3 regions of the Paracoccus simplex genome follow, and region 1 is predicted to be linked to each of the others. Evidence: riboswitches for the same ligand, from Rfam matches in the RefSeq annotation. Region 1 holds a riboswitch; each other region holds the start of a gene.

Region 1 (3,267 bases):
CAGGAAGGCGGAACAGATGACGATTGCGGTTGCCGGGCTGGGCTATGTGGGCATGTCGGTCGCCGTGCTGCTGGCGCAGCATCACCAGGTCATGGCGCTGGATGTGGACGCCGCCCGGGTGGCCCAGGTGAACGGGGGCCGCTCGCCCATCGAGGATGCCGACATCTCGGCCTGGCTGGCCGGGAAACCGCTGAAGCTGCGCGCGACCGACGACGCGGCCGAGGCGCTGGCGGGGGCGGAATTCGTCATCATCGCCACGCCGACGAATTACGATTCGCGCTCGAACCGCTTCGACACTTCCAGCGTCGAAAGCGTGATCGCACTGGCCCGCCGCCACGCGCCGCAAGCCACCATCGTCGTCAAGTCCACCGTGCCGGTGGGCTTCACCCAGCGCATGCGGGACGAGACCGGCCATGCGGGCATCCTGTTCTCGCCCGAATTCCTGCGCGAGGGGCGGGCGCTTTACGACAACCTGCATCCCTCGCGCATCGTGGTCGGCGACCACGGCCCGGCGGCGCAGCGGCTGGCCGAGCTGCTGGCCGAGGGCGCGATCCGCAAGGACATGCCGGTGCTGTTCACCGGCTCGACCGAGGCCGAGGCGATCAAGCTGTTCTCGAACACCTACCTTGCCATGCGCGTCGCCTATTTCAACGAGCTGGACAGCTATGCCGTGGCGCGCGGTCTCGACCCGCGCGAGATCATCGAGGGCGTCGGCCTCGACCCGCGCATCGGCGACCATTACAACAATCCCAGCTTCGGCTATGGCGGCTACTGCCTGCCCAAGGACACCAAGCAATTGCTGGCCAATTACGACCAGGTGCCGCAAAGCCTGATCGCGGCGGTGGTGGACAGCAACCGCACCCGCAAGGATTTCATCGCCGAGCAGATCATCGCCCGCAAGCCCCGGCTGGTCGGCGTCTATCGGCTGGTGATGAAGGCGGGTTCCGACAATTACCGCGACAGCTCGATCCAGGGCATCATGAAGCGGATCAAGGCCAGGGGCATCCCCTGCATCGTCTACGAACCCGTGCTGACCGGCGAGGATTTCTTCAACAGCCCGGTGGTGCGCGACCTGGACGCCTTCAAGGCCCGGGCCGACCTGATCATCGCCAACCGCCAGTCGCCCGAGCTGGCCGACGTGCGGGACAAGGTTTACACCCGCGACCTGTTCGGCCGCGACTGACCCGCCGACTGGAACCGGCCGACCGGAACCGGCCCTTGCAAAGCCGGCGGCCAAGGCCTAGTGTCCCGCGCACGACTTATACACTTGGGGAGTCCCGCGACGGGGCTGAGAGGTGCCGGGCACCGACCCATCGAACCTGATCCGGGTCATGCCGGCGGAGGGAAGGGTAGAGTGTCGCGGCAGAACCCGTGCATCGGCCGCCACCCGTCCCCTTTCCCGACGCCCGGCAGCCCGGCGCATGAAAGGCGGGCCATGTCGGGATTGCAGCCCTATCCCATCGCGCTGACCATCGCCGGCTCGGACAGCGGCGGCGGCGCCGGAATCCAGGCCGACCTGAAAAGCTTCTCGGCCCTCGGCGTCTATGGCGCCTCTGTGATCACAGCGATCACCGCGCAGAACACCCGCACCGTCGCGGCGGTCGAGGCGGTCAGCCCCGCCATGGTCGCGGCGCAGATCGACGCGGTTTTCGGCGATCTCGAGGTGCGCGCCGTCAAGATCGGCATGGTCGGCGGCGCGGATGTGATCACAGTCGTCGCCGACCGGCTGGCGGCGCTGCTGGCCGACAACCCGGTGCCGGTGGTGCTGGACCCGGTGATGGTGGCGAAATCCGGCGACGCGCTCTTGGCCGAGGCAGCGGTCGCGGCGCTGCGCGAGCAGCTGATCCCGCTGGCGACGGTGCTGACCCCGAACCTGCCCGAGGCGGCGCAGCTTCTGGGGCGCGATCCCGCCGCGACGCCCGAAGCGATGCGCCGGCAGGGCGAGGCGCTCCGCGCCCTCGGTGCGGCCCATGTGCTGATGAAGGGCGGCCACGCGACCGAGGATACCTGCACCGACCTGCTGGTCGGGCCGCAGCCGCTGGTCCTGACCGCGCCGCGCCAGCAGACCCACAACACCCACGGCACCGGCTGCTCGCTGTCCTCGGCCATCGCGGCGGGGCTGGCGCAGGGCATGACGGTGCCCGATGCCGTGACCCGCGCCCATGGCTGGCTGCAAGGCGCCATCGCCGCCGCCGATGAGCTGTCGGTGGGGCTGGGCCATGGCCCGGTGCATCATTTCCACGCGCTCTGGAGACGGACATGACTGCGATCACCATTCTGGGCGCCGGGGTGATGGGGCTGTGTATCGCCACCGAACTGGCGGCGCGCGGCACCCTGCCCCGGATCATCGACCCGGCCGGCAAACCCGGCTCGCAGGCCTGCAGCTGGCGCGCCGGCGGCATGCTGGCGCCCTATTGCGAGGCCGAAAGCGCCGAACCGGTGGTGCTGCGGCTCGGCCTCGACGCCGCCGATTGGTGGCAGGCGCAGGGCGCCGAGGTCATCCGCCGCGGCACGCTGGTGCTGGCGCCGTCGCGCGATCGGGCGGAACTCGACCGCTTCGCCCGCCTGACCCAGACGCATCGGCCGGTGAGCGGCGACGACATCGCGACGCTCGAGCCGGAACTGGCCGGCCGCTTCCCGCGCGGGCTGCATTTCGCCACCGAGGCGCATCTGAACCCGCGCGCCGCGCTGCTGGCCCTGCGCGACCGGCTCGAGGCGCAGGGCATCCGCATCGAAACCGAGGGCACGCCCGCCGGCATGGTGGTCGATGCCCGCGGCCTGGCCGCCCGCGACCAGCTTCCCGACCTGCGCGGCGTGCGCGGCGAGATGCTGGTGATCCGCTGCCCCGAGGTGACGCTGACCCGCACCATCCGCCTGCTGCATCCGCGCATCCCCCTATATCTTGTTCCGCGAGGGGATGGCGTCTACATGATCGGCGCCACCATGCTGGAGACGGGCGGCAAGTATCGCGTCACCGCCCGCTCGGCGGTCGAGATGCTCTCTGCCGCCTATGCCCTGCATCCCGGCTTTGCCGAGGCCGAGATCCTGGAGCTCGGCTCGGATGCGCGACCGGCCTTTCCCGACAACCTGCCCCGCCTGCGCCGGCGCGGCGACACGCTTTACGCAAACGGCCTTTACCGCCACGGCTATCTTCTGGCCCCCGCCGTGGCCCGCATGGCCGCCGACTACCTTATCGAGGGCCGGAAACCGGAGTTCATGGATGAAGATCACCCTTAACGGAGCGGCGCGCGACCTGACCGGCCCGAC
Region 2 (3,267 bases), on a different contig from region 1:
GCCGGTGCGCAGGCTTTTCACCTCGGAGCCGGTCAGCACGATGCCGACCTCGAGATCGCTTTCGATGAAGTAATCGAAGCGCGCCCGGCGGTTCTCGGCGATGATCTTGTAGTTCGGGTCGGATTTCGTGGCCATGATCGGGCAGAGATAGGGCGGGGCGCCGCGCCTGTAAAGGCTCGGCATCGCCCCGCCCTCTGGGGGCCGCGCCCGTTACGCCTCCTGCGGGGCGGGGATGTAGAGATCGCCGCCCTCGCGGTATTTGCGCGCCATGGCGGCCATGCCCTCTTTCTGCGCCTCGGCGCGGATGTCGTGGGAAATCCGCATCGAGCAGAATTTCGGCCCGCACATCGAACAGAAATGCGCCAGCTTGTGCGCCTCCTTCGGCAGGGTCTGGTCGTGGAAGGCGCGCGCGGTATCGGGGTCCAAAGACAGGTTGAACTGGTCCTCCCAGCGGAACTCGAAGCGGGCCCGCGACAGGGCGTCGTCCCGGGTTCTGGCCGCCGGATGGCCCTTGGCCAGATCGGCGGCATGGGCGGCGATCTTGTAGGTGATGACGCCGGTCTTGACGTCGTCGCGATCCGGCAGGCCCAGATGCTCCTTGGGGGTGACGTAGCACAGCATCGCCGTGCCGAACCAGCCGATCATCGCCGCGCCGATGCCGCTGGTGATATGGTCATAGCCCGGCGCGATGTCGGTGGTCAGCGGCCCGAGCGTGTAGAAGGGCGCCTCGCCGCAGATGGCCAGCTGCTTGTCCATGTTCTCCTTGATCTTGTGCATGGGCACATGGCCGGGCCCCTCGATCATCACCTGGCAATCGCGGGCCCAGGCGATGCGCGTCAGTTCGCCCAGCGTCTCCAGTTCGGCGAATTGCGCGGCGTCGTTGGCATCGGCGATCGAGCCCGGCCGCAGCCCGTCGCCCAGGCTGAAGGACACGTCATAGGCGCGGCAGATGTCGCAGATCTCCTCGAAATGCTCATAGAGGAAACTTTCGCGGTGATGGTGCAGGCACCATTTCGCCATGATCGAGCCGCCGCGCGAGACGATGCCGGTGACCCGGTCCACGGTCAGCGGGATATGGGGCAGCCTCAGCCCGGCATGGATGGTGAAATAATCCACGCCCTGTTCGGCCTGTTCGATCAGCGTGTCGCGGAAGACTTCCCAGCTCAGCTCCTCGGCCATGCCGCCGACCTTCTCCAGCGCCTGATAGAGCGGCACCGTGCCGATGGGCACCGGGCTGTTGCGGATGATCCATTCGCGGATGTTGTGGATGTTGCGCCCGGTCGACAGATCCATCACCGTGTCGGCGCCCCAGCGGATCGCCCAGACCATCTTTTCCACCTCCTCGGCCATCGAGGAGGTGACGGCGGAATTGCCGATATTGGCGTTGATCTTGACCAGGAAGTTGCGGCCGATCGCCATCGGCTCCAGTTCGGGGTGGTTGATGTTGGCCGGGATGATCGCCCGGCCGCACGCCACCTCGTCGCGGACGAATTCGGGGGTCACGAAATCCGGCACGGCGGCGCCGAAGCTCTCGCCGTCGCGCGCCAGCTTCTCACGGATCGCCTTGCGGCCCAGATTCTCGCGGATCGCCACGAATTCCATCTCGGGGGTGACGATGCCGGCGCGGGCATAGGCAAGCTGGGTGACGGCCCGGTCGCCCTGCGCCCGCAGCGGGCGGTGGCGGATGGGAAATTCAGGCGTCAGCCGGTCGCCGGAAACGAAGCCGTTATCCTCGGGTTTCACATGCCGCCCGTCATAGGATTCCACGTCGCCGCGCGCCATGATCCAGCTGTCGCGCGGGCGGGGCAGGCCGCGCTCGATGGCGATCTCGGCGCCGGGATCGGTATAGGGCCCCGAGGAATCATAGACCGTCACCGGCGGCTCGCCGGCGCTGGGATGCAGCGCGATCTGGCGCATCGGCACGCGGATGTCGGAATGGATCTCGCCCGGTCGGAAGACCTTGGTCGAGGCGGGCAGCGGTCCGGTGGTCACGGTCGGGGTAGTGGTCATGTCAGGCTCCTCGCTTTCGCTAGCATGGAGACCCAGCACGGACTGGAAGGGGGAAGAATACCCGCCGGACCGATAGCCGGCCGCAAGGGCATCCGCACCATCCCTACGCCAGTATGAACTGGATCAGGTTCGACGGGTCCCTGCGCTGCCTTGCGGCCCAGCAGTATCTCAGCCCCTTGTCGGGGCCCCCCAGGTGAGAGCCGGAGAATGCCCACTTGTCGCCCGGCTTGTCAATCGCCGGTGAAGGGGCGGCCGGGCTTCGGCTGCCGAAACCGCGCCGGCGCGGCCGGGCCGGCGGAAAACCTCAGCGGCAGCGGGCGGGATTGACGCCCACCGCGCGCAGGCCCCAGTCGGTCATCTGCGCCACCAACTGCTGGCCCGCCGCGTCGAAGGCCGGGATCAGGTCGTCGGTTTTCGTGCTCGGCGCGTCGGCCGTGGCCGCGAAATGGCCGCGCGCGACCACGCTGGCATCCATCTCGCGCACCATCTGCGCGTCCACGGTCAGCCTGATCACCGCGCCCTTGCCCGAAACCTCGGCGTTGAAATCCTGCACCTCGGAGATCAGCGCGTAATCCCCCGCCGTGCCCAGCGGCGCGCGGCCGACATGGGTGAAGGCGTCATAGCTGCCGAAGGCGCGCACCAGCAGGGTCTGCAGGGCCACCGGCACCGTGTCGCCCCAGCGCGCATCGGGCAGGTATTGCGTCTGCAACTGGTTCGGGCGGATCATGATGCGGTCGGTGTCCAACGTGCCGCGCGCCTTGGGGGGCTCGATCACCAGTTCGGCCAGCCGGCCGCGGCCGCAGCTTCGCGGCGCCTCGGAAGGCGGGCGCAGCTCGAACACGTCGCGGTCGGGCTCGCCCTCCAGCGCCTTCAGCGCGGCGCAGCCCGGCAGGGTCAGGGTCAGGGCGAGAAGGGCGGCGGTCAGACGCATGGCGGCTCCTTAACGGCGGAACTCGGGAACCCGCGGCCCCGAGAAGACTTGCGACGGGTTGCGCCTCAGCGCCGAGACCAGCTCGTTCACGTTGCCCACCAGCCCGCGCAGATCGCTGGCCATGCGGGTGAATTGCGGCAGTCCCTCGCGGGTGAAAGCCTGCACCGGGCCGCGGGTGCTGTCCAGCATCCCGCGCAGGCTGGCGAAGGCGGCCTCGGCGCTGCCGGCGGCATCGCGCAGCCGCTCGGTGATCTCGGGCAGGTCGGCGACCACGCGGTCGATGGCCTCGTTCGCCTTGGCCAGGGTGGCGCGCAGGTCGGCCACCA
Region 3 (3,267 bases), on a different contig from region 1:
AACAGTTCGCTGGTGATCCAGCCGCAAGGCGAGTTCTTCGACTATCTGCGCAATGACGGGTCCGAGCGTGCCAACCCGGTGCCGGCGCCGGCCCCCAAGGCCGGAGCCGAGACCGGGGCCGAGACCGGGACCGAGACCGGGGCCGAGGACCCTGCGGCCGAGACCGAGGGCGCGTTGCAGCCGGGCGAGACGCCCGCGCCGACCGAGACCAATCGCGAGGGCCAGCCGCTCGGCTCGAATGCGGGGGTGACGCTGACGCCGCTGCCCGAAACCCTGGCGAGCCCACCGCAAGAGGAATCGGTGGTGCCGCCGGCGCCGGCGCCGGCGGACTGAACCGCGGCCGACGACGAAAGAAACGGCGGGGCGCCTTCTGGGCGCCCCGCCTTTTTCATGCCGCAACGGTCCGGACCGGGTTCAGTCGGGTTCAGTCGGGTTCGGCCAGCAGGCTGTTGCGGCGCGTCTCGTCCTCGGCGATCTCGCGCTGCCATTCCCGCCAGATCGAGACCAGCAGCGCCATCAGCACCGGTCCGACGAACAGGCCGACGATGCCCAAGGTCTTCACCCCGCCGATCAGCCCGAAGAAGGTCGGCAGGAAGGGCAGTTTCACCGGCCCGCCGACCAGAACCGGACGGATGGTCTTGTCGACGACGAACAGCTCGCAGGTGCCCCAGATGAACAGCGCCGCGCCCTCGACCGGCGAGCCGCTGGCGGCCAGGTAGATCGAAACCAGCGTGAAGCTGAGCGGCGCGCCGCCGGGGATCAGCGCCATGAAGCCAGTGATGACCCCGAAGGTCACCGGCGAGGGCACGCCGGCCAGCCAATAGGCCAGACCCAGCACCACCCCCTCGCCGATGGCGATCAGCGTCATGCCGGTCACGGTCGAGCTGATGGTGGCCGGAACCACCCGCGACAGCCGGCTCCAGCGGTCCGGCAGGATGCGTCGGCCGACGCGGTCCACCTGCGCGACGATCCGGTCGCCGTCGCGGTAAAGCACGAACAGCGTGATCAGCATGAACAGCAGCGTCAGCGCCAGATGGAAGGCCAGCGAGCCCGCCGTCACCGCGCCGCGATAGATCGCGCCGATATTCGAGCCGCTGACCAGTTGCACGATCTCGCTGATCCCGCCGGGCCGGCCGATATAGGTCTGCCAGTTCTCGTTCAGCCAGTCGCCGATCTGCGGCAGATCGACCATCCAGGCCGGCGTGGGCGCCCCGGCGCTGTTGACCAGGATCGCCCAGTTGATCCAGTCCCGCAATTCGCGGAAGGCATAGACCAGCGCCAGGGTCAGCGGCACCACCAGGAAACAGACCAGCACCAGCACCAGCAGCGCCGCGGCTCCGGTACGGCCCAGGTTCAACCGGAAGGCGGCGCGGTTGCGCAGCGGCCAACTGGCCAGCGCGATCACCATCGCCGCCAGCACCGGCACCAGGAAGCCGTGGAAGAAATAGATCGAGGCCGCGACGATGGCCAGCAGCAGCCAGCGCGCGGCCGAGATATTGGTCACCAGGGGCGGGCGATGCAGCCGCAACCCGGTCTGCCTGGCATGTTCGCCGCGCTGCGTCTGCTGCTCTGCGAATTCGGTCCTGCGTTGTCGGTCCGGCATATCGCCTGTGGTCATTGTCTCCGGTCCTGGTTCGGCGCCGGCCGGCGCGTCATGCTGCAACGAGATAACAGATCGCCCGCCGCTGCAAGCCGGAATGCCGGCGCAAGGCGGGCGGACGCGGCAAGGCGCGCTCACGATCCTGTGGACCACGGGCATGTCAGGGGCGTGACAGCGCCGGCCGGCGCGGCTAGGGTCGCGCCCGACCAAGGGGAGTCCCGGCAAGGGGCTGAGAGACTGCAGGCACAAGCGGCGCGGTGACCCTTAGAACCTGATCCGGATCATGCCGGCGAAGGGATGGTATGGACCTGTCTGCCCCATGCCTCTCCCTGGCCGGCCTCACCCGCGAGGCCATGACGGAAAGCCGGTCTCGCCCCATGACAGGAGGACAGCATGTCCGAACGTTTCTCTGAAATCCTGCGCCGCGAATGCGCCGCCGACTGGACGGCGGCCACCGGCCACCGCTTCGTGACCGACCTGTGCGACGGCAGCATCGCCGATGCGACGATGGCGGCTTATCTGGTTCAGGACCACCGTTTCCTCGACGCCTTCCTGACGCTTCTGGGTGCGGCCATCGCCTCGGCCGACCGTTTCGAATCGCGGCTGCGCTTCGGCCGCTTCGCCGGCATGGTCTCGGGCGAGGAGAACGACTATTTCCTGCGCGCCTTCGCGGCGCTCGGCGTCAGCGAGACGCAGCGGGCCGCCATTCCCGACAAGCCGCCCACCGCCGGTTTCCAGGCGCTGATGCGCGAGGCGGCGGCGACGCGCGCCTATCCCGCCGTGCTGGCGGTGCTGGCGGTGGCCGAGGGGCTCTATCTCGACTGGGCGCGCCGGGCGCCGCAGCCGCTGCCCGAGAACTTCGTCCATGCCGAATGGATCACCCTGCACGATAATCCCTTCTTCCGGGATTTCGTCGCTTTCCTGCAGGCCGAACTGGATCGCACCGACCCCGCCGCGGCCGGGCAGGCCCGCGATTTCTTCCGCCGCGCGGTGCGGCTGGAGGTGGAGTTCTTCGACGCGGCCTATCAGCCCTAGCCGTCAATCCCCGACGATCTCGACCGGAAGCGGGCCAGCCGGCGGCCCGTTTTCCCGATAGTCCAGCACGATGCGCCGCAGCGCCGCCGGCGCGATGCGCTCGGCGCTGTGCCGCAGTTCGGACAGGCGCCACCAGCGGAACTCGCGGATCCTGCCGGCCTCGGGCGCGGCCTGGACGGCGGGGCGAAAGGCGGCGGTCTCGATCAGGAAGTAATCCTCGGACTGCCGCCAGCGGCGCTGGCCCAGCGTCATCGTCACCTGGCGGCGCCAGACCAGCGGGCCGGGGGCGGGCAGGGCGAAGCCCAACTCCTCCATCAGCTCGCGGCGCAAGCTCACCTCGGCGGTCTCACCCGGCTCGGTGCCGCCGCCGGGGGTGATCCACCAGTCGCCGCTGCCGTAATCCACCCGCATCAGCAGCACCCGGTCATCGGGCGTCAGCAGGATGGCACGCATGGCCTGCCTGTCGATGATCCGCATGGCGCCCCCGAGCCAAGGAAAAGCCCCGGTCCGGCGGATGCCGTCCGGGGCCGCTGTCGCATTGGCGAGGATTATTCCTCGTCGCTGTCCGGCACGTCGGCGATATCGTCCAGCGACACGTCGCCGTCATCGTCGTCATCGTCCAGCAGATCATC

The links. A riboswitch is a leader RNA that binds a small molecule or an ion and turns the genes downstream of it on or off. The one in region 1 is predicted to bind thiamine pyrophosphate.
Region 2: linked by a shared signal. The riboswitch ahead of thiC (phosphomethylpyrimidine synthase ThiC) and the one ahead of thiD (bifunctional hydroxymethylpyrimidine kinase/phosphomethylpyrimidine kinase) in region 1 are both predicted to bind thiamine pyrophosphate.
Region 3: linked by a shared signal. The riboswitch ahead of ACFOMP_RS16380 (TenA family protein) and the one ahead of thiD (bifunctional hydroxymethylpyrimidine kinase/phosphomethylpyrimidine kinase) in region 1 are both predicted to bind thiamine pyrophosphate.

What each region holds. Positions count from the first base shown of each region.
Region 1 is NZ_JBHRXE010000063.1:44,468-47,734, reverse strand. It holds gene ACFOMP_RS18930 (nucleotide sugar dehydrogenase) at 17-1,183, shown strand; TPP riboswitch at 1,259-1,363, shown strand; gene thiD (bifunctional hydroxymethylpyrimidine kinase/phosphomethylpyrimidine kinase) at 1,436-2,263, shown strand; gene ACFOMP_RS18920 (FAD-dependent oxidoreductase) at 2,260-3,237, shown strand; gene thiS (sulfur carrier protein ThiS) at 3,221-3,267, shown strand, end outside.
Region 2 is NZ_JBHRXE010000037.1:165,233-168,499, reverse strand. It holds gene smpB (SsrA-binding protein SmpB) at 1-135, opposite strand, end outside; gene thiC (phosphomethylpyrimidine synthase ThiC) at 211-2,010, opposite strand; TPP riboswitch at 2,093-2,212, opposite strand; gene ACFOMP_RS13590 (ABC-type transport auxiliary lipoprotein family protein) at 2,315-2,941, opposite strand; gene ACFOMP_RS13585 (MlaD family protein) at 2,951-3,267, opposite strand, start outside.
Region 3 is NZ_JBHRXE010000047.1:71,887-75,153, forward strand. It holds gene ACFOMP_RS16370 (SPFH domain-containing protein) at 1-333, shown strand, start outside; gene ACFOMP_RS16375 (AI-2E family transporter) at 425-1,618, opposite strand; TPP riboswitch at 1,800-1,915, shown strand; gene ACFOMP_RS16380 (TenA family protein) at 1,994-2,635, shown strand; gene ACFOMP_RS16385 (NUDIX hydrolase) at 2,639-3,112, opposite strand; gene ACFOMP_RS16390 (FYDLN acid domain-containing protein) at 3,184-3,267, opposite strand, start outside.